DNA from 3 places in the Streptomyces sp. NBC_00344 genome. Region 3 is predicted to be linked to each of the others. Evidence: riboswitches for the same ligand, from Rfam matches in the RefSeq annotation. Region 3 holds a riboswitch; each other region holds the start of a gene.
The links. A riboswitch is a leader RNA that binds a small molecule or an ion and turns the genes downstream of it on or off. The one in region 3 is predicted to bind cyclic di-AMP.
Positions count from the first base shown of each region.

Region 1 (10,164 bases), 2.3 Mb from region 3:
CTTCGGCGGGGTGCAGTTCAGCCCTGACACCCCGACGGCCTCGCCGTCCGGCTACCGCTACTCGGACAAGTCCATCGAGGACTTCAGCCTCACCCACTTCGACGGCGCAGGCTGCCAGAACAACGAGGACCTCCCGCTGATGCCGGTCACCGGCGCTCTCGGCTCCTCCCCCGGCAGCAACTGGACCAGCTACGCGTCGGGGTACACCAAGTCCAGCGAGTCCGCTTCGCCCGGCTACTACCGCAACCGCCTCGACAAGTACTCCACCGACGTCGAACTGACGGCCACCACCCGCACCGGTATGGGCCGGCTGACATATCCGTCGTCCGCCTCGTCCCGGCTGCTGATCAACACCGGACGCAGCGCGACCGGCAATCGATCGGGTTCGGTGAACATCAGCGGTTCCGAGGTCACGGGCAGTGTCACGGCGGGCGGCTTCTGCGGCTCGTCGAAGACCTACCAGATCTACTTCGATCTGCGCTTCGACCGGACACCGACCGGCCACGGCACATGGTCGGGCGGCACCGTCAACTCCGACTCGACCAGTGCGAGCGGCACCAACACCGGCGCCTATCTCACCTTCGACACGACCGGTTCCGCGACCGTGCAGTTCAAGATCGGCCTGAGCTACGTGAGCGTCAACGGCGCCAAGGCGAACGTCACATCGGAGAACAACGGCTGGGACTTCGGGGCGGTCCGCACCGCCGCCGACACCTCCTGGAACGGCATACTCAACCGCGCCCAGGTCACCGGCGGCGCCACCGCCGAACTGCGGAAGTTCTACACATCGCTCTACCACGTCTTCCAGAGCCCGAACATCTCCAGTGACGTCAACGGCGACTACCGGGGCTTCGACGGCGCGGTGCACAACTCCGCACATCCCGTCTACCAGAACTACTCCGGGTGGGACATCTACCGTTCCTGGGCCGCCCTGATCGCTCTGATCGCCCCGTCCGAAGCCGCCGACATCGCGAAGTCGATGGTTCTCGACGGCCAGCAGGGCGGACTGCTGCCCAAGTGGTCGCAGCAGACCAACGAGGACTTCGTCATGACCGGCGATCCGGGGCCGATCATCATCAGCAGCATGTACGCCTTCGGAGTGAGGGACTTCGACACCTCATCGGCTCTGTCACTGATGGAGAAGGCATCCAGCGGCGGCACCGCGCAGGGCTCCCCCATCCGCGGGAACCAGTCGACGTACACCAGCCTCCACTACCTTCCGGGAGCCCCGTCGGACTCGCTGGAGTACTCCGCATCGGACTTCGCGGTGGCCCAGTTCGCCAAGGCACTGGGCAACACCGGCAGTTACGGCACTCACATGACTCGCGCCCAGTGGTGGCGCAACACCTACGGCTCCGAATCCGGATATGTGCAGCCGCGCAGCTCCGACGGCAGCTGGAGCTGGCCGCTGGACCCGGCGAGCCAGAACAACTTCACCGAGGGCAACGCGGCGCAGTACACCTGGATGGTGCCGTACGACTTCACCGACCTGATCAACTCGATGGGCGGCCGGCAGACTGCCGTACAGCGGCTCGACCATCACTTCACCCAGGTCAACGCGGGGCAGAGTCTCCCGTACTACTACATTGGCAACGAGCCGGAGCACGGGGTGCCGTGGGCGTACAACTACGCCCGGGACCCGGCGGGTGCGTCCGATGCCGTACGCAAGGTGATGACGGAGTCCTTCACCACCGGCGCCGGCGGCCTGCCGGGCAACGACGATCTGGGGGCGACATCGGCCTGGTACGTGTGGGCGGCACTCGGCATGTACCCGGCGACGCCGGGTGCGGACACACTCGCCGCGAACGGGCCCCAGTTCCCCTCCGTGCTGCTCCAGCGGCCCGGCGGGAACATCACCATCAACTCGTCGGGCAGTGGCGGCTACGTGCAGGGGCTGAAGGTCGGCGGCAGCGCCACCAGCCACAACTACCTGCGGTATCCCGATGTCGCGGGCGGCGCCACGCTCGACTACACGATGGGCTCGGCACCCAGTACGACCTGGGGCACCGGCGCATCCGACGTGCCGCCCTCCTTCCAGGACGGCGCCAACGCGGTGCCGGCCGCTCCGGAGCTCGGCACCGACCTCGCCAAGGGCAGAGCCGTCACGAACTCGGCGCCCTGCGCGACGGCGGAGTCCGGGGACAAGGCCGTGGACGGCTCGCTGAGGAACAACAGCAAATGGTGTTCCCTGGCGGCGGATCCCACGCTCCAGGTCGATCTGGGATCGGCGCAGACCGTCTCGTCGTTCGTGGTGAAGCACGCGGGGCTCGGTGGTGAGAACACCGGCTGGAACACCGGTGCGTTCCAGATCCAGACGAGCACCGACGGCACCAACTGGTCGACGGCCGCCACCGTCTCCGGATCACGTTCCAGCCGCACCTACAACGCGGTCTCGCCCCGGCAGGCCCGCTACGTCAGGCTTGCCATCTCCTCCCCCGGCAACGTGTCGGGCACCACGGCAGCCAGGATCTACGAGCTCGAGGTGTACGGCGGCAGCCAGAGTGATCTCGCGGTGGGCCGTACCGCCACCGGCTCCGCCGCCTGCGGCAGTGCGGAAACACCCGACAAAGCGGTCAACGGCAGTTACGGGGGCGGCAACACCGATAAGTGGTGCTCACTGGCCTCCGGCACGAAGACCCTCCAGGTGGACCTGGGCGCCTCCCACGCACTGTCCTCCGTCACCGTCCGGCATGCCGGCGCCGGTGGCGAGGACGCGGCCTGGGACACCAAGGACTTCGACATCAGCACATCGGCCAACGGCACCGACTGGACCACGGCCGCCGAGGTCCGCGGCAACACCGCCGACTCCACCACCCACCAGGTGACCGCCACAGCCCGTTATGTCCGCCTGAGCGTGATCACCCCGGCCCAGAACACCGACGCGGCGGCCCGGATCTACGAACTGGAGGTCTACGGAAGCCAAGGGCTGTCCCGTAATCCCTGACGGGCGCGCGACGACGGCTCCAGCACCGACGGCCGCAGGAATCCGCCGCGCCACCGGCGGCGAGTTCGCCCCCATGATCTCGCCGCCCCCGCCAGTACGTGACCCCGGGTGACGCGGGCATCACCGCTGGTGACAACAGGTGGTCCGGACGGAGGTCTGTCACCGAGCCGACACCTCGGTGGCAGCCCTCCGGCCGGTCTGCGGGTAACGTCGGATCATGAGCCATCCGCATCCAGAACTGAAAGCCGCCCCACCTCTGCCTGACGGAGGGCTGCGCATCGTCGCCCTCGGCGGCCTGGGTGAGATCGGCCGCAACATGACCGTCTTCGAGCACGCAGGGAAGCTGCTGATCGTCGACTGCGGGGTACTTTTCCCCGAGGAGAACCAGCCGGGGGTGGATGTCATCCTGCCGGATTTCACCGCCATCAGGGACCGGCTGGACGACGTCGTGGGCATCGTCCTCACCCATGGCCACGAGGACCACATCGGCGGTGTGCCGTATCTGCTGCGTGAACGTGCCGACATCCCCGTCGTCGGTTCGAAGCTGACGCTCGCCTTCCTCGAGGCCAAGCTCAAGGAGCACGGCATCAGGCCCCGGACGGTGCGCGTGCGTGAGGGCGACCGGCGGAGCTTCGGGCCCTTCGACTGCGAGTTCGTCGCGGTCAACCACTCCATCCCGGACGGTCTCGCGGTCGCCATCCGTACCAGCGCCGGAATGGTGCTGCACACCGGGGACTTCAAGATGGACCAGTTCCCGCTGGACGAGCGCATCACCGACCTGCGGGCCTTCGCCCGGCTCGGCGAAGAGGGCGTCGACGTCTTCCTGACCGACTCCACCAACGCCGAGGTACCCGGTTTCACCACCTCCGAAAGTGAGCTGAACCCCGCGATCGAGCAGGTCCTGCGCACCGCACCGCGCCGGGTCATCGTCTCCAGCTTCGCCAGTCATGTGCACCGTATCCAGCAGGTACTCGACGCCGCTCACCTGCACGGACGCAAGGTCGCTTTCGTGGGGAGGTCGATGGTCCGCAACATGGGCATCGCCCGTGACCTCGGCTATCTGAAGGTTCCGTCCGGGCTGGTCGTCGGCCTCAAGGAGCTGGAGAAGCTGCCGGACCACAAGATCGCTCTGGTCTGCACCGGCTCTCAGGGCGAGCCGATGGCCGCGCTGTCCCGGATGGCCAACCGGGACCATATGATCCGGATCGGCAAGGGCGACACCGTTCTGCTCGCCAGTTCGCTGATCCCGGGTAACGAGAACGCCATCTACCGGGTCATCAACGGGCTGACCCGGTGGGGGGCCAACGTCGTGCACAAGGGCAACGCCAAGGTGCACGTCTCGGGGCATGCCAGTGCCGGTGAGCTCGTGTACTGCTACAACATCGTCAAGCCCCGGCACGTCATGCCGGTACACGGCGAATGGCGCCATCTGCGCGCCAACGGCGATCTCGCCATCCGCACCGGCGTCGACCCCAAGCGGGTCGTCATCGCCGAGGACGGCGTCGTCGTCGACCTCGTCAACGGGCGGGCGTCCATCACAGGCAAGGTGCCCGCGGGCAACGTCTACGTGGATGGCATGACGGTCGGCGGCGCCACCGAGGCGTCACTGAAGGACCGCCTCACCCTCGCGGAGGAGGGGGTCGTCACGGTGGTGGCGATCGTCAATGCCGACACGGGCGCTCTCGCCGAGCCGCCCGACTTCCTGGCCCGTGGCTTCGTCCACGACAGCGCCACCTTCGACCCGGTGATCCCGGTGATCGAGAAGACCCTTGCCACCGCGGCAAAGGAGGGCGTCGGAGACGTGCACCAGCTGGAGCAGCTCATCAGCCGGGCAGTGGCCTCCTGGGCGTTCAGGACGCATCGTCGTAATCCGCTGATCATCCCGGTCATCATCGACGCCTGAGTGCCGCCCGCCGTACCGCCGGCCTGCCCGCGGTAGAGCGGGAGGTGGGGGGGGGCTTCTCCGAGTGAGAAGCCCCCCGCCACCTCCGGGTGAGCCGCCCCCGGCCCGGTCGGCACGGCCCCGCGTGAAGCGCGGCGGCGGTGCGGCGGGCGCGCCTCCACCGGCACTCAGTGAGGGCCCTCATCATGCGGGCGTATTGTTTTGTCGGAGGTGGTCACCGTGGACGAGTCCGAGCTGGCCGACCAGATGCTGACGTGCGTCACCCGGATCCGCCGGGTGCTGGACGAACGGCTGAAACAGCACGGTGTTTCCGTCCCCCGCAAGCGCGTGCTCGGCGCTCTGGCCGAAGGGCCGAGGAGACAGAGCACACTGGCCACCGAGTTCGATGTCGCACCGCGCACGATCACCGAGCTGGTGGACGGCCTCGAGCGCGACGGGCTCGTGGAGCGTCGCGACGATCCGAAGGACCGCCGGGCACGGCTGGTGCACATCACTGCGGCGGGCGAGCACACCAACGATGTGGCGATGGCCACCCGCCGAGCCGTGATCACAGAGATCTTCGCGGATCTGTCGGGCGAGCAGTGCGCCACGCTCTCCCGGATGCTCACCGGGCTGAGCGACCGCGTGGGGGCGATGACCGCGGCGCCGGGCCCCGCGCCGGGCGAGCTGGGCGCGGGCATCCCGCTGGACTTCCTCGCGGGCCCCGGCGCATAGCGTCACCGCGTCCGGCACCGATCCCGCACCGGAACCGGTACGCGCCGGCTTCGCACGCGCGCCCGCCCCGGCCACGGCTGGAAGTGCCGCGGCCGGGACGGGCGCCGGGTGGGTGAGGGCCGGTCAGTAGGGGCCGTTCACGTTGTCGATCGAGCCGTACGTCGCGGCGGCGTAGTTGCACGCGGCCGTGATGTTGGCGACGGGGTCGTAGCTGTTCATCGAGGTGCCGGCCACGTGGTAGGCCTGGAATGTCGGGTCGATGACCTGCAGCAGCCCCTTGGACGGTGTTCCAGCCGCGGCGTTGGAGTCCGTGTTGTTGATCGCCATGGGGTTGCCGGACGACTCGCGCATGATGTTCCGGTGGATGCCGTCGTAGCTGCCGGGGATACCGTGCTTGGCCATGACGTCCAGCGACTCCTTGATCCAGCCGTCCAGATCGTTGGAGTACGTCTTCGCGGAGGCCGGGGTGGCGGTCGTGGCGGACTTCGTGGTCTTGGCCGACGTCTGCGAAGCGGTGCCCTTGCCGCCGAGTGTCAGCTTGAGGCCGGGGTGGACCAGCGACGGGTTGTCGCCGATGGCCTGACGGTTGTCGTGGTACAGCTTCTTCCAGCCACCGCTGATGGAGTGCGCCCTCGCGATCTTCGCCAGCGAGTCACCCGCCACAACGGTGTAGGTCGCCGGGCTGTGCTTCGCGGGGGCGGCGGCAGGTGCCGCGCTGGCGGAGGTGGCTGCCACCAGCGGGATGGCCAGTGCGGCACTTCCGGTGCCTACGGCGACGAGACGCCGGGCCATCGAGCTGGTCCTGGGACGACGGTGCTTACCCGTGTTGGGCATGTTGAATTCCTCTCCGGCGCCTGCGAGGTGAGCTGTCGGGTTCGGGCTGGAGATGCCCCGTCGCATGTAATGCGACTTCACCCCGAGCCGGTCCGGTTTTCGGATCGGCGGCTTACCTGGGTCCCCCGCTCCTGCCGCATGTGAGTGGGTTGGGTTTTTCCGGACAGCGGCAGGATTCGGCGGTCCGTCCGGATCGACCTGAAGGTAAACGGGAAGCACGTCGCAAAACAAGGCCAGAATTCACAGCGCAATGCTCATGGCGGCCAGGGCGGCTATCCGGCCGGTTATCGATAGGCCGTCAGAAGGCCTCAACTCGCTCTCCCTGCGAGGGGAATGCGCGAGGGGACGGGACGAGAGAGCCAGCGACCACCGTGACGCACATCACCTGCCCGACACGCAACCATCGACTGCAACGCCGTATATACAACCACAAGTTGGAGCAATACGGCGCATATGGACTTCAGGGAAAACATGCACAAAACGCCCATACGGGAGATACCAATGCTGGGCGATATGGGCGGCTACGCCCCCTCGGTGCATCGGATGTGCGGACCGGCGGCGAGGAGGGCGAAGCGGCCACGACCGTCCCGCACACCCGGGTGACTCCTGCCCTCCGTACCGTTCGAAGCAATTCCGCGCATCGGGGCATTCGCAGGGGATGGACGATCTTGACGCCTTTGAATTGTCCCGGCCGACCGCTCCCGCTTTTGCGTCCCGCCCATGGGTTTCCGTTCACTGCGGGCGAGCCGAATCACCCACCGGCCCCCGATCGCTTTACAAGATCCGCTTTCTTCGTTCGGCGCTGCGAGCCGACGCCCGCCCCCGGCCGCACGGCGGAGCGATTCTGTATGACACGGGATTTCAGGCCTTTCTCTATTCCCTTTGCGCAAAGGCGCGTTGACCGTCCGCCCCGCCGGCCACCAGGCGAACGCGTACCGGCCGGCTGGCCATACCGGCGCCCGCACCGGTGAGGGGGTCCGGCCGGCACACAGAGGCCGGGTGCCGCAACACGCCTCCCGGGCCGATCCGGCCGCCGGCCCGGCCCGGCTTCCCGGCCCTGGAGGACGCGCCGATCCGAACCCGTCACCGGTCCCTCCGGGAGGCGAATGGGCTGTGCGGTACCCCTCGATGACTTTCCATCAGACAAGGCCCGTCATCGGCGGTCGCCGACTCCGGCCATCGCAGGCGCAGTTCACGCCGGAGCCGGACCCTCCGCCGGCACGACGAAGCGCATACGGCTCCCCCGGTTCCCCACCCCGTGGCATCCTGGCCGCCGGCGCGTCGCGCTCTGCCCGACGGCATCGGAGCGCCGACTGTGACCGACAACACACGTCGGTGCAGAAGAATTATCCCGGTTCGATGATCAGAAGTCGTAGTACATCCGTACTCCCGGGCGTCCGTACCGCTGAGGCCAGGAGGAACCGTGCGCATACCCGGGAACATGGCGGGCACCGCCTTGGTGAGCGGTGGCCTGGTATTCACCCTGGCCGCGCTCGCCTATCCCGCCATAGTCGGGGTGCAGAAGACGTCCAGTGCCCCGTCCCGGGTCATCGCCAGCACCCGCTACGGCCCGCTGACCGAAGCCGACCGCGACTTCGTCGTCAAGGTGCGCGCGGCAGGGCTGTGGGAGTTCCCCGCAGGCGAGATGGCCCTGCGCAAGGGCACGACCGCAGCAGCCAGGACCGCGGGCCAGCATCTGGTGGCCGGGCACGCCGGACTCGACGCCACCTGCCGCAAAGTCGCTCCCGCCCTGGGGATCACCCTGCCCAACCAGGCGTCCCCGCAACAGCAGGGGTTCGTGGCGACGCTCTCGTCGGACCAGGGAAAGCAGTTCGACACCGACCTCGCCAACATCCTGCGCACCACGCACGGCCAGATCTTCCCGGCCATCGCCAATATCCGGGCCACCACCAAGAACAGCCTGGTCCGCGCTCTGGCCGACCAGGCCAACGACACCGTCCTCGATCACATCACCGTCCTGGAGAAGACCGGTCTGGTGAACTTCGACTCGGTGCTCTTCCAGGAGACCACCCCGCCGACGCTGCCCCCCAGCCAGATCACCCCGCCCCCGCCCCAGCCCGGAGCCCCGGTCGTCGCCCTCACCCCGCCCGCGGGCCTGCCGACGGCGACGCCGGCCCCCACACCGACGGTCGGGTGATCGGCGCCAGCCGTGACTCACCAGGCATGGACGGACGTTCCGTGCACGAGTGCCCGCCCTGATCCGGGCGGGCACGCCGGTCACTCGAAGCCCGGAAGGGCCCGGCACAGCAGCGCGGCCCGCAGATCGAGGCGGTTGTCGAGCCTGGACAGATCGCGACCGGTGAACAGCTCGATGCGTCCTATGCGGTAGTGGACGGTGTTGACATGCAGATGCAGCGCCTCAGCGGTGCGCGCCCACGATCCGTCGCGGGCCAGGAAGGTCTCCAGGGTCTCCAGCAGAAGGGCCGCCGAGGTGTTCGCGCCGTCGAGCAGAGGCCCGAGGACGGTGCGGCTGTACGCGGTGCGGACCTCCTGGGGTATACCGCTCAGCAGCGCCGCCAGGCCGGTGAGCGCGGCTGCGCCGGACAGCGAGGAGGCGCCGGGCGTGGTCGTTCGTGCCGAAGCGAGCGCGTAACGGGCCTGCGCCAGCGCTCCCTTCATGTCCCGCGCCCGGGCAGCGGGTTCGCTGATCCCGCCGTGCAGGGAGACCGACGGCTCACACGCGGCAAGCCGCAGCCACACCTCGCTCAGCGCGCTGCTCACCGCGTCCGCGTCTCCGGGAGCGGGCTCCACCGTCCGCGCCTCGGCCAGAACCGCGAAGGCGGTGCCGTCCGGGAGACATCCCGTAGCGGCACGCTCCGGCATCACGTGAGCCACCGCCTCAGCCAGCGCCCCCGCCGCCTGCCCCGCCCTCCCCGGTCCCGCGTCGGCGCACAGCACCCGATAGGGACCCGACGCCGGTAGCCCGCACGACCGCAGTGCGGCCTCCACATCGGGCGTGTCCGTTCCGGCGCCGTCGAGAAGCGCAGCGAGTTCGTCCGCGGCCCGGTGCCCGGTGGCACGGCTCCGGATCAGCGACTCCTGGCAGCGGGCCATGAACGCGGCGATCTCGTGCAGCATGCGCGGCGGCGCGTGACCAGGATCGGGCAGATACAGATACCAGCGTTCGTACGCGGACGCGGTGCCGGCCTCCGCCCGCACCGTGATTCCGGTCCCGCTGCCCAGAAGGCGGGCGGCTTCCCGGGCCGTGATGGCGGTGGCGTCCTCCGTGGCGGCGACGGTGCGGCCGGAGGGGGTGAGGAGATAGGCGGCAGGCCTGCCGAGGTGGGCGAAGGCACCCTCCAGGAGGGTGGCCGGGTCGGCGTCCTGCACCAGCAGCCGGGCCAGCCGGGCGTGTACGGCCTCGGGCAGGGCACGATGACGGCTCAGCTCACCCCACTGCTGGAGATAGACCGTGTCGGTGATGGTCCGGAACATGACGTGGGTGGGTACCGCCGCCACCGGAAGGCCGTGACGGCGGCACGCCTGGACGAGTTCGTCGGGCACTCGTCCGTGGGTCTCCTCCCCCGCCATCAGTGCGGCGGCGCCCGCCGCACGCAGGGCTGAGACAAAGCGTTCGGCCCTGCCCTTCCCGCGCTGCGGGGTCCACCACACCAGGCCGCTGAGCACTACCTCACCGGGGCGCACGAAACGGCCGGGATCCTCCAGGTCGGTGGCGGTGACTCCACTGATCTCCCGCCGCAGCAGGGCGTCCTCGCCCCAGAGGAGCCGCAGGCCCAAGGAATCGTCT
Region 1 is NZ_CP107996.1:1,385,686-1,395,849, forward strand. Features, by position in the region: gene OHS16_RS06280 (GH92 family glycosyl hydrolase) at 1-2,944, shown strand, start outside; gene OHS16_RS06285 (ribonuclease J) at 3,162-4,847, shown strand; gene OHS16_RS06290 (MarR family winged helix-turn-helix transcriptional regulator) at 5,067-5,561, shown strand; gene OHS16_RS06295 (transglycosylase SLT domain-containing protein) at 5,685-6,395, opposite strand; cyclic di-AMP (ydaO/yuaA leader) riboswitch at 6,398-6,561, opposite strand; gene OHS16_RS06300 (DUF4142 domain-containing protein) at 7,819-8,553, shown strand; gene OHS16_RS06305 (helix-turn-helix domain-containing protein) at 8,634-10,164, opposite strand, start outside.
Region 1: it holds a riboswitch for cyclic di-AMP, as region 3 does, so the genes downstream of both, OHS16_RS06295 (transglycosylase SLT domain-containing protein) here and OHS16_RS16515 (M23 family metallopeptidase) in region 3, are expected to answer to the same signal.

Region 2 (10,164 bases), 2.2 Mb from region 3:
GTGTCCACCCTGATGACGCCCGCCTGCCGGAGCAGCGCGGAGACCGTGGCGTCCGGAATCCGGGTGACCGGAACGGCGTGCCCCGGCGGTGCGCTGCCGCTGTGCCGGGCGCCCTTGACCACCACGACCGGTTTCACCGCCGCCGTACGCCTGGCGAGCCGGGTGAACTTTCTGGGGTTGCCGATCGACTCCAGGTACAGCAGCGCCACATCGGTGTCGGGGTCGTCGTGCCAGTACTGCAGGAAGTCGTTGCCCGAGAGGTCGGCGCGGTTGCCCGACGAGATGAAGGACGAGAGCCCGGCACCTCGCCGGTGCAGCCCGGAGAGCAGCGCGATGCCGATCGCGCCGGACTGGGTGAAGAGCCCGATCCGCCCGCGGACGGGCGACTCGGGTGCCAGTGAGGCGTTCAGCCGGACAGCTTCGGATGTGTTGATGAGACCGAAGGCGTTCGGGCCGATGATGCGCATTCCGTACGACCGCGCCTGGCGGAGCAGTTCACGCTGGCGGCGCAGCCCGTCGGGGCCGCTCTCGGCGTAACCGGCGGCCAGCACGACCAGGCCCTGAACGCCGCTCTCCCCGCAGTCGGCCACCGCTGCCGGGACGTCCTCGGCGGGTACGGCGACGACCACCAGGTCGACGGTGTCATCGATCCCGGCGACCGAGCGGTGGGCGGGGACCCCTTCCACCTCGGTGAGGTCATCGGGAAAGGCGCGGTTCACGGCATAGCTGCGCCCGGTGAAGCCGGAGGCGAGGAGGTTGCGCAGCACCGTGCGGCCCACCCCTCCGGGCGCCCGGCCCGCGCCGACCACCGCCACCGCCCTGGGGGCCAGCAGCCGTTGCACGGACCGGGCCTCGGCACGCTGCTCCCGGGCACGCTGCACCGCGAGGGATGCCGCGGTGGGTTCGAGGTCGAGGGTGAGGTGGACGGAGCCGTCCTCGAAGCTGCGTTTCTGCTCGTACCCGGCGTCCGTGAACACCTTGATCATCTTGTTGTTGGCGGGCAGCACCTCGGCGATGAACCGGCCGACCTCGCGCTCACGGGCCACCGCCGCGATGTGCTCGAGAAGTGTGGAGGCCACACCCCGTCCCTGGTGTGCGTCCTGGACGAGGAAGGCCACCTCGGCCTCGCCCTCGCCGATCCGGTCGTAGCGGACGGTCGCGATGAACTCGTCGCCGATGGTCGCCGCGAGTCCCACCCGGTCGACGTAGTCGTGATGGGTGAAGCGGTGGACGTCCTTGGCGGACAACCTGGGATAGGGAGCGAAGAAACGGTAATACTTCGACTCGGGCGAGACCTGCTCGTAGAAGCTGACCAGCCGCTCGGCGTCGTCGGTGGTGATCGGCCTGATCCGCGCCGTGCCCCCGTCGCGCAGCACCACGTCGGCTTCCCAGTGGGCCGGATACTCCTGGTGCGGGTTCTGCTCCAGCGGGGGCTGCATGGGGAAAGCCTACGGGTCACTACGGTACGAGGGGTGGCGCGGCGCGGGATCCCGCAGGACCCGAGCACTCCGCACCCCATGCAACAATGGTCTAGACAACCGTCAGAGAACTTGAAGGGCAACACCATGGCTGAGCGCCGCGTAAAGGTCGGTTGGGCCGAGGGTCTGCACGCCCGCCCCGCCTCCATCTTCGTCCGTGCCACCACGGCTTCCGGCGTCCCGGTGACGATCGCGAAGGCCGACAGCAATCCGGTCAACGCCGCGTCGATGCTCGCGGTCCTCGGCCTGGGCGCGGAAGGCGGCGAGGAGATCGTCCTCGCATCCGATGCCGACGGAGCCGACGCCGCCCTCGACCGGCTGGCGAAGCTGGTCGCCGACGGTCTCGACGAACTCCCCGAGACCGTCTGACGCGGCCCGCGCCGCATTCGGCACACCAGAGCCGCAGCCCCGGATCGATCCGGGGCTGCGGCTCTGCTTTTCCCGTCCCCCGGAGCGGGAAGTCACATAAAAGGGCAGCGGCGAATACAAGGGCAGCGGCGAAAAACCCGCGCGAAATACACAACGAATGCGTTTCCTTTGTATACGGCACGCCTGTTAATTCAGCCCGCTCGCAATGTTTACAACGTGTTGCGAAGTCCTCACGGGTGCCTGCTTCCGCAGCCGGTGCGCCGCCGCGGCCCGATCGGCGTGCTGCGCGGTCAGGACGCGGGCACGCTCGGCGTCGCCGCGTGCCACCGCGTCCACGATGGCGCCGTGCTCCGCCCACGACTCGCCGGGGTGCACGGGCTGCTCGACGGTGTACATCCAGGCGATCTTCTGCCGGAGCTGGGTGAGCAGTGTGGTCAGCGCCGCACTTCCGGACGCCTGCACGAGTGTCTCGTGGAACCAGCTGCCGAGTGAGCGCAGATCCTCGCCCTGGCCGCGGCGCACTCGCTCCTGCCCGAGCCTCACCAGGCCCCGCAGCACCTTGAGATGGGCCTCGGTACGCCGCTGGGCCGCCCGGGCGGCCCCCATGGGCTCCAGGAGCATCCGCATCTCCAGCAGGTCGGCGGCCTCCCGCTCGGTCGGCTCCGCGACACAGGCTCCGGCGTGGCGCCGGGTGACGACGAAACCCTCGGACTCCAGGGTCCGCAGCGCCTCGCGCACCGGGACGCGGGAGACTCCGTAGCGACGTGCGAGCGGCTCCTCGGTCAGCCGGCCGCCCCGTTCCAGGACGCCCGCGATAATGTCGTCGCGAATTGCCGTGCACACCGAATGCGCGGGAATACGCATGCCCGAACCTCCGCCTTCATCCCCGCGGAACGCGGTCGACCGACGCCTGTTCGGTGACTCTATGACAGAGCATGTTAATTTCCGACGGCGTCCGGTAAACCATGGATATCTTTTGGCCACCGGACAGCCTGCCGTGACGCCCGTAAGGCCCCGGCGCGGAGCGCCGGGGCCTTACGGGAACGCAGGTGGTGCGGGGACCTCGGTCAGACGTTGACGCCGTGCGAGCGCAGATATGCGACCGGGTCGATGTCGGAGCCGTAGTCGGGGGTCGTCCTGGCCTCGAAGTGGAGGTGCGGACCCGTGGCGTTGCCGGTGGCGCCGGAGAGGCCGATCTGCCCGCCGGATGTGACGGACTGGCCGACCGAGACACCGATGGACGAGAGATGCCCGTACTGCGTGTAGCTGCCGTCGTTCATCTTGATGACGATGTTGTTGCCGTACGCGCCGCCCCAGCCGGCTTCGACCACGGTGCCCGCGCCGACGGCGTGGACCGGGGTGCCGCTCGCCGCGTGGAAGTCGATGCCGGTATGGCTGCCGGAGGACCAGAGGCTTCCGCCGGTCTTGTAGCCGGTCGAGACGTAGGAGTCGGCTACCGGGGCCACAAAGGCGTTCAGCCGTTTGCGGGCCGCGTCGCGGGCCGCACGTCGCTTGGCCTCGCGCTCCTTCTTGGCCTTCGCCTCGGCCTTTTCCCTCGCCTCGGCCTTCGCCCTGGCAGCCGCCTTCGCCTTCGCCTCGGCCTTCGCCCTGGCGGCGGCCGCATCGGCCTCGTGCTGCTGAGCGGTGGCCTGGGCCTCGATCCTGTCGGCGACGGTGTCTCCGACGAGAATGGTCCGGACGAGGCGGCTGTCCTGCGCGGTGGACACCGTGGCCTCGTCGGCCATGGCCGGAGAGGCGAGAGTGCCGATGACGCCCGCCGTGGCGAGGGTCGCCACACCCGCGGCGGTCGCGGTCCTGCTGATCGGACGTTTCGGGGCGCGGTGCTTACCGGTAGGGCGGGTGAACGCCATGAAGGGGCTGATCCTTTCCTTCCCTCTCGCCTACCGGGTTAGCTGACGGGTTCGGAGCAGGAAGGTCTCCTACGGGCCCGCTCCGCACGGAGAGGCCCGATTCACCCCAGGGACTGCATGGGTCCCCGGCTCCCCAGGCTCGCGCCTGACGGGGACTCGGCGATCGCTGTCCGGCGCCGCGGTTGCGGCCTGGGCATGTGACGAACAGCGAAAGCGACCGTAAGCGGTCGGTTCCGGCTGCGCCTAAAAAACCTGCGTCTTTGTCGCACATGCCACAGGACAGACACGGAAGTTCGGCACCAATCGGACACATTGCGGGGCTCCGGTTGCCTGTTGGCCTCCGGAGCCCCGCTCGTCACACCCGTTGCGATCACATCGGTGCGGACGCCGCGTCGCGCTCACGTCCGCCGCCGGCGGATCTCTCAGCCCGCGACGACCTTCACCTCGCCGATCCCGAGCCCCTCGACGGCTTCCCTGATCTGTCCGGCGTCACCGACGAGCACCGTCACCAGACGGTCTGCGGGGAAGGCGTTGACGACCGCCGCGGTCGCCTCGACCGTGCCCGTTTCGGCGAGCCGGGCGTACAGGTGCGCCTGGAAGTCGTCCGGGAGCTGCTGCTCGACCTGGTCGGCAAGGGTGCCGGCGACCGCCGCGGCCGTCTCGTACTTCAGCGGGGCCACACCCACCAGATTCTGTACGGCGACATCGCGCTCGGCGTCGGTCAGCCCCTCCGCGGCCAGCGTTCGCAGCACCTTCCACAGGTCGCCGAGGGCCGGGCCCGTCGACTCTGTGTCCACCGAACCACTGATGGCCAGCATGGCCGCGCCGGTCCCGTCCTGCGCCGAGCGGAGCACCTGCCCGAAGGCGCGCACACCGTACGTGTAGCCCTTCTCCTCCCGCAGCACCCGGTCAAGACGTGATGTGAGGGTGCCGCCCAGGCAGTAGGTGCCAAGCACCTGGGCCGGCCAGACGCGGTCGTGCCGGTCGGCGCCGATCCGGCCGATCAGCAACTGGGTCTGTACCGCGCCGGGCCGGTCCACGATGATCACCCGGCCGGTGTCGTCCGCGACGATCGGCGGTACCGGCCCGGGCGTTGCCTTGCCGCCCTGCCAGTCGCCGATGGTCTCGGCGAGCACGGCGTCCAGGTCGGTTCCCCTGAGGTCGCCGACCACCACGGCCGTTGCCGCCGCGGGGCGGATGTGCGCCTCGTAGAAGGCGCGCACGGCGGCCGCGTCGATACGCGCCACCGACTCCTCCGTCCCCTGGCGGGGGCGCGACATCCGCGATGCGGCCGGGAAGAGCTGCTTGGAGAGCTCTTTGGCCGCCCGGCGGGACGGGTTGGCCTGCTCGTGCGGGATCTCGTCGAGCCGGTTGCCCACCAGCCGCTCGACCTCGCTCTCGGCGAACGCCGGCGCGCGCAGCGCTGCGGCGAGCAGACCGAGCGCCTTGGGCAGCCGGGAGACCGGGACCTCGAGGGAGACCCTGACCCCCGGATGGTCGGCGTATGCGTCGAGGGTGGCGCCGCAGCGCTCCAGCTCGGCGGCGAACTCCTCGGCCGTGTGCTTGTCGGTGCCTTCCGAGAAGGCACGCGCCATGATCGTTGCGACACCGTCGAGTCCGTCGGGCTCAACGTCCAGCGAAAAGCCGAGGATGATCTCCACGGCCACGATCTGCTGTCCGGGGCGGTCGCAGCGCAACACGGTCAGCCCGTTGGGCAGGGTGGAGCGCTCCGGGGCCGGGAAGGCCCACGGAGTAGCCTCTCCCGGCTGGGGCTGTGGCTGGAAGGTCATGCTCACGGCTGGGGCGTCGGTCACTTGTCCGCCTCGTCGGTCTCGTCGGTCGCGCTGATCTCTTCGGGTTCATCGGCGGTGACGGGCTCGTACACCAGCACGGCTCTGTTGTCGGGACGCAGCCGCGCCTTCGCGACCTCCTGCACCTCTGCCGCACTGATGTCCAGCACCCGCTGGACGGCGGTCAGTGCGAGCTGCGGGTCGCCGAACAGCACGGCGAACCTGCACAGTTCGTCGGCGCGGCCGGCGACCGTACCGAGGCGGTCCAGCCATTCGCGCTCCAGCTGTGCCTGTGCGCGTTCCATCTCCTCGGCCGTCGGGCCGTCGGCGGCGAACCGGGCCAGCTCCTCGTCGACGGCGGCCTCGATCTGCGGTACCTCGACGCCGCCCGAGGTCTTGACGTCCAGCCAGCCGAGTGAGGGCGCCCCGGCCAGCCGAAGCAGGCCGAAGCCCGCGGCGACGGCCGTACGGTCCCTGCGCACCAGGCGGTTGTGCAGGAGCGAGGACTCGCCGCCGCCCAGGATCGTCAGCGCGATGTCGGCGGCGTCACAGTCACGGGTGCCGTCCTGCGGAAGCCGGTAGGCGGCCATCAGCGCGCGCGACGGTACTTCCTCATGGATCTCTTCGCGCAGCTCGGAGCCGATGACCCCGGGAAGCGACCCGTCCCTCGGCGGCTGCTTTCCGTCGTGCGAGGGAATGGTGCCGAAGTACTTCTCGACCCAGGCGAGCGTCTGCTCCGGGTCGATGTCCCCGACCACCGAGAGGACCGCGTTGTTGGGCGCGTAGTACGTACGGAAGAAGGCGCGGGCGTCCTCCAGCGTCGCCGCGTCCAGATCGGCCATCGAACCGATCGGCGTGTGGTGGTAGGGATGGCCCTCCGGATAGGAGAGGGCGGTCAGCCGCTCGAACGCTGTGCCGTAGGGCACATTGTCGTAGCGCTGGCGGCGCTCGTTCTTGACGACGTCCCGCTGGTTCTCCATGGACTCGTCGTCGAGTGCGGCGAGCAGTGAGCCCATCCGGTCCGCCTCCAGCCAGAGCGCGAGCTCCAGCTGGTGGGCGGGCATCGTCTCGAAGTAGTTGGTGCGCTCGAAACTGGTGGTGCCGTTGAGCGAGCCGCCTGCCCCCTGCACCAGCTCGAAGTGGCCGTTGCCCTTGACCTGGCCCGATCCCTGGAACATCAGGTGCTCGAAAAGGTGAGCAAGTCCGGTACGCCCCTTGACCTCATGGCGTGAACCGACGTCGTACCAGAGGCAGACCGCGGCGACCGGGGTCAGGTGATCCTCGGAGAGCACCACCCGCAGGCCGTTGGCCAGCCGGTGCTCTGTCGCTGTCAGGCCGCCGGAACCGGCCTCGGCTGTGGCCGTGTGACCCATGGGCATGTACGTCCCTTCGATCGCGTGTGTTGACCGCGTTGAATGCAGTGCTGCCACTGTATGCAAGCGCACTCATACCTGGCGAAGTTCCCGGGTCGCGGTCGGGGTTGTCAGTGGGACAGTCCACAATGGGCGGCGTCACTACCAGACCAGGCACGTGAAGGAGCCGCAGCAGCGATGGCCCGCCGCAGCACGAAGACCCCGCCGCCGGAGGACTTCGAGGAGAAGATCCTCGACATCGACGTGGTCGATGAAATGCAGGGCTCCTTCCTCGAGTACGCGTACTCGGTGATCTACTCACGGGCCCTGCCGGACGCCCGTGACGGTATGAAGCCCGTACACCGGCGCATCCTTTTCCAGATGAACGAGATGGGGCTGCGCCCCGACCGCAGCTATGTGAAGTGCGCCCGGGTCGTCGGCGAGGTCATGGGCAAGCTCCACCCCCATGGCGACGCCTCGATCTACGACGCCCTGGTGCGGCTGTCGCAGCCCTTCTCGATGCGGCTCCCGCTGGTCGACGGACACGGCAACTTCGGCTCTCTCGGCAATGACGACCCGCCCGCCGCCATGCGGTACACCGAGTGCCGGATGGCCGACGCGACCTCGCTGATGACGGAGTCGATCGACGAGAACACCGTCGATTTCGAGCCGAACTACGACGGCCAGGAGCGGGAGCCCGTGGTGCTCCCCGCCGCCTACCCGAACCTGCTGGTCAACGGCTCGTCCGGGATCGCGGTCGGGATGGCGACGAATATGCCGCCGCACAACCTGGGTGAGGTCATCGCCGCCGCCCGGCACCTGATCAAGCACCCGGGCGCGGATCTCGACACGCTGATGCGTTTCGTGCCCGGGCCCGATCTGCCGACCGGCGGCCGGATCGTCGGCCTCGACGGGATCAAGGACGCCTACGAGAAGGGCCGCGGCACCTTCAAGATCCGCGCCACGGCCACCATCGAGGACGTCACCCCGCGGCGCAAGGGAATCGTCGTCACCGAACTGCCCTTCGCGGTCGGTCCCGAGAAGGTCCGCGCCAAGATCAAGGATCTGGTGGGTTCGAAGAAGCTGCAGGGCATCGCCGACCTGAAGGACCTCACCGACCGCTCGCACGGACTGCGCCTGGTCATCGAGATCAAGAACGGCTTCGTGCCGGAGGCGGTGCTCGAACAGCTCTACAAGCTCACCCCGATGGAGGAATCCTTCGGCATCAACAACGTCGCACTGGTTGACGGGCAGCCGCTGACCCTCGGGCTCAAGGAGCTCCTCGAGGTCTATCTCGACCACCGTTTCTCGGTTGTCAGGCGTCGGAGCGAGTTCCGCAGGACCAAGCGCCAGGACCGGCTGCATCTGGTACTCGGCCTGCTGGTGGCACTGCTCGACATCGACGAGGTCATCCGGCTCATCCGTTCCAGCGACAACTCGGCGCAGGCCAAGGAGCGGCTGATCTCGCACTTCTCGCTCAGCGAGACGCAGACCCAGTACATCCTGGACACCCCGCTGCGCCGGCTCACCAAGTTCGACAAGATCGAGCTGGAGAGCGAGCGCGACCGGCTCAACAGCGAGATCGAAGAGCTGACGAAGATCCTGGAATCGGACGCGGAGCTGCGCAAGCTGGTCTCCGCCGAACTCGCGGCGGTGGCGAAGAAGTTCTCCACCGACCGGCGCACGGTCCTCCTGGAGTCGGCGGGACAGCCGGTCGCGGCGGCATCGCTGGAGGTCGCGGACGACCCGTGCCGGGTACTGATGTCGTCGACAGGGCTGCTCGCCCGTACGGCCGGCGGGGACCCGCTGAGCACCGAAGGCCAGAAGCGCACCAAGCACGATGTGGTGATCTCCGCCGTCCCGGCGACGGCACGCGGTGACATCGGCGTGGTCACATCGGGCGGGCGGCTGCTGCGGCTCGCGGTGATCGATCTTCCTCAGCTCCCGGACACGGCTGCCGCGCCGAATCTGGCGGGCGGGGCGCAGATCTCCGAGTTCATCTCCCTCGCGGACGACGAGTCGGTGGTCTGTCTCACCACGCTCGACGAGTCATCGCCCGGACTTGCCATCGGCACCGAACAGGGCATCGTCAAGCGAGTGGTGCCCGACTACCCGGCGAACAAGGACGAGTTGGAGGTCATCGGCCTCAGGGACGGTGACCGGATCGTCGGCGCGGCAGAGCTGCGGACCGGCGACGAGGATCTGGTCTTCATCACGGACGACGCTCAGCTGCTGCGCTATCCCGCGGGACAGGTACGCCCGCAGGGCCGGCCGGCCGGCGGGATGACCGGCATCAAACTGGCGGCCGGCGCCAAGGTGATCTCGTTCTCCGCGGTGGACCCGGCGGCGGACGCCATGGTCTTCACGGTCGCCGGGTCGCACGGCACGCTGGACGACTCGGTGCGGACCGCGAAGCTGACACCGTTCGACCAGTATCCGCGCAAGGGAAGAGCGACCGGCGGGGTCCGCTGCCAGCGCTTCCTGAAGGGCGAGGACCTGCTGGTGCTGGCCTGGGCGGGCGAGACACCGGCTCGGGCCGCCGCGGTCAACGGCACCCCGGCCCAGCTGCCTGAGCCCGACCCGCGACGGGACGGCTCGGGCATCCCGCTGACGTCACCGGTCGCCGCGCTCGCCGGGCCCGGCTGGGTCTGACACCCTGCCGGCACGGCGGATCCCGGTCGTGGGATCACGCGGTTGCGGGAGGGATGAACTGACGGGCCGTCACGTACTGGCGGAGGCGTCACTGCGCATCGCCTCGACCGGGCCGGCCCACCGGTGTGGACGCGGCGGCAGCTGAGTCACAGTCCGAGCCGGCCCCGGGAAGGGATTCCGGGCCGGCTCGGCTCCGGGCGGCCCGGCAGGCCACCGGGCCGGGTGCGCGCCGCCACGGCGTCACGGCTCCCGCCGCAGTCCGGCGCACCGCCCGGGCCCGGGGGCCGGGCGCCCGCGCCCCCCGAAGCATCCGGACCGGGCCGGCGGTCTCGGTTCCGCGACAGCTCCCAGCCGGTTTCCGGATCGCGCCTCAGACGGGATCCTCATCGGAGAGGCCCGCCACATACCGCAGGACACCCCACAGCGACTCGGGCGGGGCTTCCGGTCTGGGCTCCAGGCAGTCGTCGAGCCGTTTGCGCAGCGCATCGGAGTCGATACCGGAGCCGATGAGGACGAGCTGGGTGAGCGGCTTACCGTCGTGGGACCGGTCGGCCGGCTGGAAGCGCAGGAAGTTCCCCACTGCGTGCAGGGCGTATTTCTCCCGATGGCCCTCGACCGCGAAGTGCACGAACCCCTTGATCCGGTACAGGCC
Region 2 is NZ_CP107996.1:1,504,796-1,514,959, forward strand. Features, by position in the region: gene OHS16_RS06690 (bifunctional acetate--CoA ligase family protein/GNAT family N-acetyltransferase) at 1-1,439, opposite strand, end outside; gene OHS16_RS06695 (HPr family phosphocarrier protein) at 1,566-1,847, shown strand; gene OHS16_RS06700 (GntR family transcriptional regulator) at 2,034-2,711, opposite strand; gene OHS16_RS06705 (M23 family metallopeptidase) at 2,915-3,718, opposite strand; cyclic di-AMP (ydaO/yuaA leader) riboswitch at 3,731-3,890, opposite strand; gene OHS16_RS06710 (M16 family metallopeptidase) at 4,141-5,508, opposite strand; gene OHS16_RS06715 (M16 family metallopeptidase) at 5,529-6,887, opposite strand; gene OHS16_RS06720 (DNA gyrase/topoisomerase IV subunit A) at 7,059-9,512, shown strand; gene OHS16_RS06725 (CobW family GTP-binding protein) at 9,883-10,164, opposite strand, start outside.
Region 2: it holds a riboswitch for cyclic di-AMP, as region 3 does, so the genes downstream of both, OHS16_RS06705 (M23 family metallopeptidase) here and OHS16_RS16515 (M23 family metallopeptidase) in region 3, are expected to answer to the same signal.

Region 3 (10,164 bases):
GTCGGTGAGCGGGCCGCTGTCCAAGTCGGCGTAGGGGAGGGCCTCTTCACCGGCCGCCACGACCACATGGTGCAGCCGGGGGTTGGCGGCGATCGCACCGGCCCGTTCCAGCTCCGGCCCCTGGCCGGGCGCTGCGAGGTCGTTGAAGGTGACGGCGAGCAGCCGCTCCCCGGCGCCGGTGCCGTGGCCGAGGAGGGTGCCGGGCACGCCGGGCAGCCCCGCGGCGAGCAGGGCGAGGGTCGCCGACGCACTGCCGCCCGAGAGATCGGCGCCGATGCCGGGCGCGGGAGCCCCCCGGGCGGCCCGCCGCTCGGCGGGGCCCATCCCGGGTACCGGTCCCGGGTCGGGCGGCACCGTCCCGGGGGCGTGGCGTGGTGCGGTCAGCCTGGCCCGTACCGCTTCGACGAGCGCGTCCCGCACGCCGTCCACCGCACGGTCCGCGTCGACCTGGGCGGCGGCAACCGCGAGCGAGGCCACCGGTTCGTATCCGGTGATCTCCCGCGAACCCTCGCGCAGGATGAGGGCGTGACCGGGCGGGATGCGCCGCACCCCGGTGTATGGCGTGGAGTCGCGCAGCGCCTCCGGGACGTCGGGGCAGGCCAGCAGCGCCGCCAAGTGCCCGATGTCCAGCTGGGCTTCGATGAGGTCGGCGAGCGGGAGCGCCGCGGTGGCGTAGGCCGTGCCGTTCGCCCAGGGGGTGTGGAAGACGGGCCTGGCGCCCGCCAGATCGCCGATGACGGTGACCCGGCGTCCGGACTGCACGACGACCGTGTAGCTGCCGGGCCATGCGGTGAGATGGCGCAGCGCGCCACCTCGGGCGGCGAAGAGACCGACTCTGAGCTGCTCGTCGGTGGCCGAGCAACACCCCAGCACAGCAAGGCGGGTGAAGGGATCGACGGTGATGACCCGGACCTCGTCCGGCCGCCAGTCGCCGACCGCCCAGAGCGGATCCGGATCGCCCCAGAGCAGCTGCGATCCCACAGGATGCACGGTGCGGCCCTCGTCCGTGGAGCCCGCGGAGCCGGCCGTACCGAAGCTCGCGGCGATACTGCTCCACCCCACCAACCACCGCATCGGCGCCTCCACAGGCTGTGGACAACTGAGAACGCCTGGGCGTTCAGGTCCATGCTGCCATGACAACCGCGTAGAGGAGGGAGTACGGGAGCGCGCACCGAAATGTGAATGCGCCCCCGGCAAAGGCCAAGTGCCTGTGCACCACGAGGGTCGTCATCCGGCCATTCTGGCGAGCGGGCAGCGGGCTCGGGAACCGGACGACGCGGGCATAGCGGGCCACAGCCCGGGAGACGTTGTGCGCCTCCCGGACCGGCTCGCCGCCCGCGGGGATTGGGGCGGCGGTATCCCCCAGCCCACTGGATCCAGTGCAGCGGGCCGACCCACGCATCCGCCATGGAAGCGCTCCCCCCGGGGCCGGACCAGAGCGCACGGCCGGGCGCACAGCCACACACCAGGAGCACGGAAAGCGATTGACCGCGCTCAGGACGGGCAACAATCTCGCCATCCGGAACAACCCCCCTTAACGGTAGGGATGCGGCGAACTACGCTGGGTTCACGAATGCCGCGCGCCTATGCCGCGACGTGGCGGCCGTCTGTGTGTCGAGGGGTGGCGCATGTCCAGGGAGCTACGCGGGCCGAACGACAAACTCGGCACCGTTCTCGCCCTCGCGGGAATCAGTAACGCCGGGCTGGCGAGACGGGTCAACGACCTGGGCGCCCAGCGGGGCCTGACTCTTCGCTACGACAAGACCTCCGTGGCCAGGTGGGTCTCCAAGGGCATGGTGCCCCAGGGCGCCGCGCCCCATCTGATCGCCGCGGCGATAGGCGCCAAGCTGGGCCGGCCCGTACCGCTGCACGAGATAGGACTCGCCGACGCGGATCCGGCTCCCGAGGTGGGCCTCGCCTTCCCGCGCAGCGTGCATGCCGCGGTGGTCTCGGCGACCGATCTGTACCGGCTCGACCTGGCGGGAAGGCGGGCCGGAAGCGGCGGTATCTGGCAGTCACTTGCCGGATCGTTCGCGGTCACGGCATATGCGACGCCGGCCTCGCGTTGGCTGATAACACCCGCGGATTCCTCGGTCGCGAGGGGTGCGGAGGAGCTGGCGGACCCCGCTGCCCTGCGGGTGGGCCACAGCGATGTGGCGAAGCTGCGGGAGGCCGCGGAGGATGCCAGGCGCTGGGACTCCAAGTACGGGGGTGGCGACTGGCGTTCGTCCATGGTGCCGGAGTGCTTACGGGTGGACGCGGCTCCGCTACTGCTCGGCTCGTACTCCGACGAGGTCGGCAGGGGGCTCTTCGGGGCGACCGCCGAACTCACCAGACTGGCCGGCTGGATGGCCTTCGACACCGGCCAGCAGGAGGCCGCCCAGCGCTACTACATCCAGGCGCTGAGACTGGCCCGCGCGGCGGCCGACGTCCCCCTGGGGGGATACGTACTGGCTTCGATGTCGCTGCAGGCGGTCTACCGGGGCTTCGGCGACGAGGGAGTGGACCTCGCGCAGGCGGCCGTGGAGCGCAACCGCGGTCTGGCGACGGCCCGCACGATGAGTTTCTTCCGGCTCGTCGAAGCACGGGCCCACGCGCGCGCCGGTGACTCCTCGGCCGCGGGTGCCGCGCTGAAAGCGGCCGAGGGCTGGCTCGAACGCTCCCGGGAAGGGGACGCCGATCCGTCCTGGCTCGGTTTCTACACCTACGACCGTTTCGCGGCCGATGCGGCGGAGTGCTACCACGACCTCAAGGCTCCGCGGCAGGTACGGCGCTTCACCGAGCAGGCGCTGTCGAAGCCGACCGAGGAGTTCGTGCGCTCGCACGGACTGCGCCTCGTGGTGAGCGCGGTGGCGGAGCTCGAGTCGGGCAACCTCGACGCCGCCTGCGCCGCCGGCACCCGTGCGGTGGAGGTCGCCGGACGGATCTCCTCGGCCAGGACCACCGAGTACGTCAGGGATCTGCTGCACCGCCTGGAGCCCTACGGCGACGAGCCGAGGGTCGTCGAGCTGCGTGAGCGGGCCCGTCCGCTTCTCGTGGCACCGGCGTAGAACGGGCCTCCCCCCTGGTTTGAGCGCATTGTCAGTGGGCCAGTGCACTATCGGGGTGGGAGGAGGTGCGATGTCATCCGGCAAGGGCCACGGCAGTGGCGCCGTCATGGGCTCCGTCCAGGGCTCCGCAAGGAGCGGCGGCTTCGACTGCGATGTGCTGATCATCGGCGGCGGGATCATCGGTCTGTCGACGGCGTACGCCCTGGGGCGCTCGGCGCCCGGCATCCGGGTGGTCGTGCTGGAGAAGGAGCAGGGCACAGCCCGCCATCAGACCGGGCGCAACAGTGGGGTGATCCACAGCGGGATCTACTACCGCCCCGGGTCGCTGAAGGCGCGGTTCGCGGTGCAGGGCGCGGCCGAGATGACCGATTTCTGCCGGGACCAGGGCATCGCACACCGCGTGACCGGCAAGCTGATCGTCGCCACCGGCGGGGATGAGCTGCCCCGGCTGCACGCCCTCGCCCAGCGCGGCCGGGAGAACGGCATCCCGGTGCGGGAGCTGGGCCCCGCACAGATCACCGAGTCCGAGCCCGGGGTGCGGGGCCTTGCGGCGATCCAGGTCGCCACCACCGGGATCGTCGACTACGGCGCGGTGGCCGCGCGGCTCGCGGCGTCCTCGGGCGCCGACATCCGCTGCGGCGCCCAGGTGGTGAGAATCGCCCGCCGGCCCGGAGGCGTCGCGGTGGCCACGGCGGACGGCTCCGTGGTCCGGGCGCGTGCCCTGGTGAACTGCGCGGGCCTGCACTGCGACCGGATCGCCCGCCTCGCTGGCGACGACCCGGGCATGCGGATCGTGCCGTTCCGGGGGGAGTACTACGAGCTGGCACGCCCCTCACTGGTGCGCGGTCTGGTCTATCCCGTTCCCGACCCCGCCTTCCCCTTCCTCGGCGTCCACCTGACCCGGGGCATCGACGGCGGTGTGCACGTCGGCCCGAACGCCGTGCCCGCCCTGGCTCGCGAGGGATACGGCTGGGGCGATGTGCACCCGGGCGAGCTGGGAACCACGCTCGCCTGGCCCGGATCCTGGCGGATAGCGCGACGCCACTGGCGGTACGGCGCGGGCGAGCTGCACCGCTCGCTCTCCAGGCGCGCCTTCGCCGACGCGGTGCGCCGGCTGCTGCCCGCCGTCTCAGAGGCGGATCTGCGCCCCGCGCCGGCCGGGGTGCGGGCTCAGGCGGTGCTCAGGGACGGCACGCTGGTCGACGACTTCCTGATACGCGAGGCGCCCCGCACCGTCCATGTGCTGAACGCCCCGTCACCTGCCGCGACGGCGGCCCTGCCGATCGGCCGCGAGATCGCCCGCCGGGCCCTGGCGTCGGTGGCGGTGCGGGCCTGACGGGGCTCGTCCGGGCAGGCGGCCGGGGATCGTAGAATCGGAGCACTGTGTCCGAACTCCTGAATCTCACCCCAGAGCCCTCCGCACCGCGCCGCCCCAAGGGCGAGCCGCGCTTCCCCGGCGGTCCCGCGGCCGATCCCGCGGGCTCCCACCACGAGCGCCGCATCCGCAGCTTCCAGCCTCGCCGCAGCCGGGTCACGGCCGGCCAGGGCGATGCTCTGGAACGGCTGTGGCCGAAGTGGGGCCTGGATGTGGACGGGCTGCGGGTCCTCGACCTCGGTGAGATGTTCGACGGTCTCCCGGTCGTTCTGGAGATCGGCTTCGGGATGGGCGAGGCGACCGCGCAGATGGCCGAGGAGGACCCGGCCACCGGCATCCTCGCCAGCGATGTGCACACCCCGGGCCAGGGCAATCTGCTGCGTCTCGCCGAACGGAACGGACTGTCCAACGTCCGGGTGGCCAACGGTGACGCCATCATCCTGCTCCGCGAAATGCTGCCGGCCGGCTCACTCGCCGGACTGCGGGTCTACTTCCCCGACCCCTGGCCCAAGAGCCGGCACCACAAGCGCCGGCTCATCCAGCCCGAGTTCCTGGACCTGGCCGCCACCCGGCTGACGCCCGGCGCCGTGCTGCACTGCGCGACCGACTGGGAGCCGTACGCCGAGCAGATGCTCGATGTGCTCACCTCCCACCCGGAGTTCGAGAACACCGTGGCGGACGGCGGGTACGCGCCGAGGCCGGCCTTCCGGCCGATGACGCGGTTCGAGGGCCAGGGGCTCGACAAGGGCCACACCGTGCACGACCTGTTGTTCCGCCGCAGCTGAATCCGGACGTTCCGCGGCGGCGGTGAGCGGGACGTCGTCGCAGATGTCGGCGCACCTCGTTATGGTCAATGAGGTGTACGAGTCGAGCTCGCCCCCCGGGGCGATTCATCCGGTGGTTCCGGCGTACGAGGAGCAGCCGCGCTTCGACGCCGTACCGCCCCGTGCCCACTGGCACTACAGACCGCGCCGGAACCTCTGGCGCAGCAAGACGCTGCGCGCATCGGGTGTGGTCGTGGTGCTCGCCCTGTGCGGCCTGGTGATTCTCTCGCTCGTCCGTGAACAGACGGGCACCGAGGGCTTCCTGGTCGGGCTCGGGCTCGCGGTGCTGCCGGTGCCCTTGCTGATGACGGCGTTCCGCTGGCTGGACCGGGTCGATCCGGGCCCCTGGCGCAATCTCTTCTTCACCTTCGCCTGGGGTGCGTGCGCCGCCGCCCTGGTGGCCATCATCGCGAACTCCTTCGCGACCCGCTGGATCGCGACGGCGACCGCCGATCCGGCCGGTGCGGACACCATAGGCGCGACGGTGATAGCACCCGTCGTCGAGGAGAGTGCCAAGGCAGCCGCGCTGCTTCTGGTCTTCCTGTTCCGAAGACGGCACTTCACCGGCATCGTCGACGGGGTCGTCTTCGCCGGATTCACCGCGACGGGTTTCGCGTTCACCGAGAACATCCTCTATCTGGGCAGCGCCTTCGGCGAGGACAAGTCGATGGGGTTCTCGGGGTTCTCCTCGGTGACCGCGGCGACCTTCTTCGTCCGGATCGTCCTCGCGCCCTTCGCCCACCCGCTGTTCACCGTGCTGACCGGTATCGGCTTCGGTGTCGCCGCACTCTCCGCACCGCACCGCCGGGTGCGCCGGGCCCTTGTGCCACTGCTCGGGCTCGGCTGCGCGATGGGCATGCACGCCCTGTGGAACAGTTCGTCGGTCTTCGGCGAGTACGGCTTCTTCGTGGTGTACGGCGTGTTCATGGTGCCCGCCTTCGGCCTGATCACCTGGCTGGCGATCTGGACCCGTCAGCGTGAACTGCGCACGATATCGGCCGAGCTGCCCGCCTACGCCGCGGCGGGCTGGCTGGCGCCGGACGAGCCGCTGGCGCTCTCGTCGATGCGGGCCCGGTCGATGGCCCGGGGCTTCGCGGCACGTGCGTACACCCGGAGCATCGCCATGCCGCCCTTCCCGGTCCAGGGCCCGCCCGCCCAGGGTTTCGCCCCGCTGGGCCACGGGGCCCAGGGCTTCCCCGCCCCCCGCACCGCACCGCACGTGGCTGCGTGGACAGCCCCCTGCCCGGCCCGGCTGCCGGACGCCAAGGCCGGAGCGAAGGCGGCGTCCCGGGCGGTCTCCGAGTACGAGGCCTTCGCCACGACCCTGGCGTTCCTGCGGCACCGGGCCCGCCGTGGTGCGGTGGGCCCGGACTTCGCGGCGCGCGAGCAGGAGCTGCTGCACCATCTGTGGCAGCGCAAGGACGTGGCCGGCCCGGCCCTGCTCCATGCGGCGCAGGCCACGGGCCGGGTGCCGGTACCGCCGCCGCATCTGCGGTACGGCGGCTACAACCCGTACCGGCAGTAGCGCTCGCTACGCGGAGGCGGCCGTCAGCTTCGCCAGCTCGTCATCGGTGAGCCGCAGCTCGGCGACAGCGGTGAGTGCGGGCAGTTGCTGCGGTGTACGGGCGGACGCGATCGGCGCGACGACGGTCGGCTGCGCGGCCAGCCAGGCCAGCGCGACGGTGGCCGGCTCCGCCCCGTGTGCCTCGGCGACCTCGTCGAGCGCCGCGAGGACCTTCGGGCCCCGCTCGGTCGCCAGATGCTTGCCCGCGCCCGCGGCGCGCACGCTGTCGACATCTGCCCCGGGCCGGTACTTCCCGGTGAGGAAGCCGGAGGCCAGCGCGTAGTACGGCACGGAGGCCAGCCCATGGCGGGCGGCGGTGTCCTGCAGACCGCCCTCGTAGGTGTCCCGGGAAACCAGGTTGTAGTGCGGTTGCAGCGCGACGTAGCGGGCCAGGCCCTCGGCCTCGGAGAAGGCGAGGGAGGCCTCGAGCCGCTCGGGGCTGATGTTGGATGCGGCGATCGCCCGCACCTTGCCGTCCTTCACCAGTTGGTCCAGAGCGGTGATGATCTCTTCGACGGGCACGGACAGGTCGTCGAAGTGCGTGTAGTAGAGGTCGATGTGGTCGGTACGCAGCCTGCGCAGCGACTCCTCCGCGGCGGACTTGATGTTCCCTGCGGAGAGCCCCTTGTACTGGGGGTGGGCGCCGACCTTGGTCGCGACGACCACGTCCGAGCGGTTTCCGCGGGCGGCGAGCCAGTTGCCGATGACCGTCTCGGACTCACCGCCCTCGTTGCCCGCGACCCACGCGGAGTATCCGTCGGCGGTGTCGACGAAGTTGCCGCCGGCCGCGGTGTAGGTGTCGAGCACGTCGAAGGACTGGGCCTCGTCGGCACTCCAGCCGAAGACATTGCCGCCGAGGGCGAGGGGGAAGACCCTGATGTCCGATGAACCGAGATTGCGGAGCGAAGTCATATACCGGACAACCCGCTGACCGGCCCGGACTATTCCGTGCATGGCACATCCGGGCCGGCTGATCCGGGCATGCGGAACCGGCAGCCCTGGCGTCGGGGGGGGTGCCGCCGGGACTGCCGGGGTACGGAAAGCCGTCAGGCGTTGAGTCCCTTGCCCGCGAGCCAGGTCAGCGGGTCGATCGGGTCGCCGCCGCCGGGACGGACCTCGAGATGCAGATGCGGCCCCGTGACATTGCCGGTGGCCCCGACGTTGCCGATGACCTGGCCGGTGGAGACCTTCTGACCGGCGCTGACGGCCAGCGACGACTGGTGGCAGAACCAGAGTTCCGTGCCGTCGTCGAGCTTGATGACCGTGCGGTACCCGTACGCTCCGGACCAGCCGGCCGACTTGACCGTGCCGCTGTGCACGGCCTTGATCGGGGTGCCGGTGGGAGCGGCGAAGTCCAGGCCGGTGTGGTAGCCGGACGACCACATCGAGCCGCCGTCGCCGAAATGCGACGTGAGGGTGTAGGAGGCGACCGGGAGCGAGTAGCCGGCCGCCAGTTTGGCGAGCCGCTCCTTCTCCGCCTTGGCCTTGGCTGCCTCTTCCGCCTTCTTCTTCTCGGCCTTCTCCTTGGCGGCGGCCGCGTCCTGCTTCTTCGAGGCCTCGGCGGCCGCCTTGGCTGCGGCGGCCTTCTCGGCCGCGATCGCGGCCTGGTCGTCCACCGCCCCCTGCTGCTGCTCGGCCTGCTGAAGGATCCGGGTGCGCAGTGCCTCGCCCGCGTCCGAGCTTCCGCTCGATGCGGTGGTGAGGGCAGCGGTCGTGACGCCGGCGCCGGTGTCCCCGGTGGAGGAGGAGTGACCGTCGATGTCGGATATCAGCGACCCCACGCCCGGCAGCGCCTCGGCGTCCGGCAGCTTGTCCTTGACGGACTGCGGAAGGTCGGGGAGGGAGATCGAGACCGGCGGCTTCGCCTGCGCGCTGGCCATGCCGCCCGCGCCGACCGCTGCGATCACACCGACACCGAGAACCGTGGAGCTACGGGCGATACCGCCGCGCTGCTTGGCCACCCGGTGCTTCCCGCGTACGGGACGGAGGGACTCCTCGGTGGGGTTCCACTCGTCGAACGTCCCGCCGTCCTCACCGCCGAAACCGAGAGCCTCGTCGTTCGGGAAGTAAAGCGTTTCGGGGGCAGGGTTGTTGGACGCCACGGAGGCGTGCTCCTTTCCTTCCTTACCGCCTACCGGGTTAGCTGACGGGTTCGGAGCAGGAAGGTCTCCTACAGGCAGCTCCTTGCGGAGAAGCCCGATTCACCCCAATTGGTGGTTCCCCGGTTCCCTTGCGGGATTCGGCGCGTGCGCACGGTGCCGCCTCTTGCGACGACTGGGACGACCGCGCTGCGTTATCGAACGTTAATAGACGGACGCACCGGATTCCAGCTGTTGCAGCTGATCATTAACGCCTGCGGCCGGGACCAACCGGGGCACAGGGGGGCGTAATCGGGCGAGTTGACACTCGTTCAGAAAACATCGAATTTCTGATAGTGCGTCAAATGTTATGCGGAGCGGTGTCCCCCGGTCACGGATTGTGCCGGTCGGCCCGCACGATGCCCACGGTTGTGCGCCGCTCAGGCTGATCCTCCGTCGGGCGGGCCACCGCGAGCAGCGCCATGTCGTCCGTTGAACGTCCGCCGGTGTGCAGCCGCACGTCGTCCGAGAGCGCGGTCAGCAGTTCATCGGGACCGGGGAAGAGCCGCCCGTGCAGCCGCTGCTTCGGGTCGTAGAAGACCCCTGCCGCGTTCCGCGCCTCGGACAGTCCGTCGGTGTACAGAAGCAGGGTGGCCCCGAGCGGGAACGGCGCCTCGTCCGCGTGGTCCGGCCAGCCCGCCAGATCGGACATCCCCAGCGGCAGCGCCGGGTCGGTCGGCGCGAGCGCCTCGAGCCCTCCGTCGGCGTACAGCAGCAGTGGCTCGGGGTGCCCTCTGTTGACCAGCCGGATCCGGTCCTGGCCGCCCCGGGGGATCTCGGCGAGTGCCGCCGTGGTGAATCCCTCGATGGCGTCGAGCCCTTCACGCCGCATGCCCTCCCGGGTCAGCGCCCGTTCCAGCCGCCCGGCGACCGCCTCCAGCGTGCTCTCCTGCTCGGCGGCCTCCCGGAAGGCCCCGATCACCACCGCCACGGCTTCGACCGCCTGGAGCCCCTTGCCCCGGACATCGCCCACGATCAGCCGCACCCCGTACGGCGTGTCCTGCACCGCGAAGAGGTCCCCGCCGATGAAGGTGCCCGCCTGCGCAGCCTCGTACCGCGCGGCGACATGCAGACCGCCGATCCGCTCATTGGGCACCGGGAGCACCGCGCGCTGAGCGGTCTCGGCGACCACCCGGGCCGAAGCAAGCTGCTCACCACTGCGGCGCACCACCCGGTTGACGACCAGGGCGAGCACCGCCACCGTCAGGACGGT
Region 3 is NZ_CP107996.1:3,659,703-3,669,866, reverse strand. Features, by position in the region: gene OHS16_RS16545 (asparagine synthase-related protein) at 1-1,074, opposite strand, end outside; gene OHS16_RS16540 (MFS transporter) at 1,629-3,050, shown strand; gene lhgO (L-2-hydroxyglutarate oxidase) at 3,157-4,386, shown strand; gene trmB (tRNA (guanosine(46)-N7)-methyltransferase TrmB) at 4,434-5,210, shown strand; gene OHS16_RS16525 (PrsW family intramembrane metalloprotease) at 5,284-6,774, shown strand; gene OHS16_RS16520 (aldo/keto reductase) at 6,781-7,725, opposite strand; gene OHS16_RS16515 (M23 family metallopeptidase) at 7,860-8,915, opposite strand; cyclic di-AMP (ydaO/yuaA leader) riboswitch at 8,927-9,068, opposite strand; gene OHS16_RS16510 (PP2C family protein-serine/threonine phosphatase) at 9,283-10,164, opposite strand, start outside.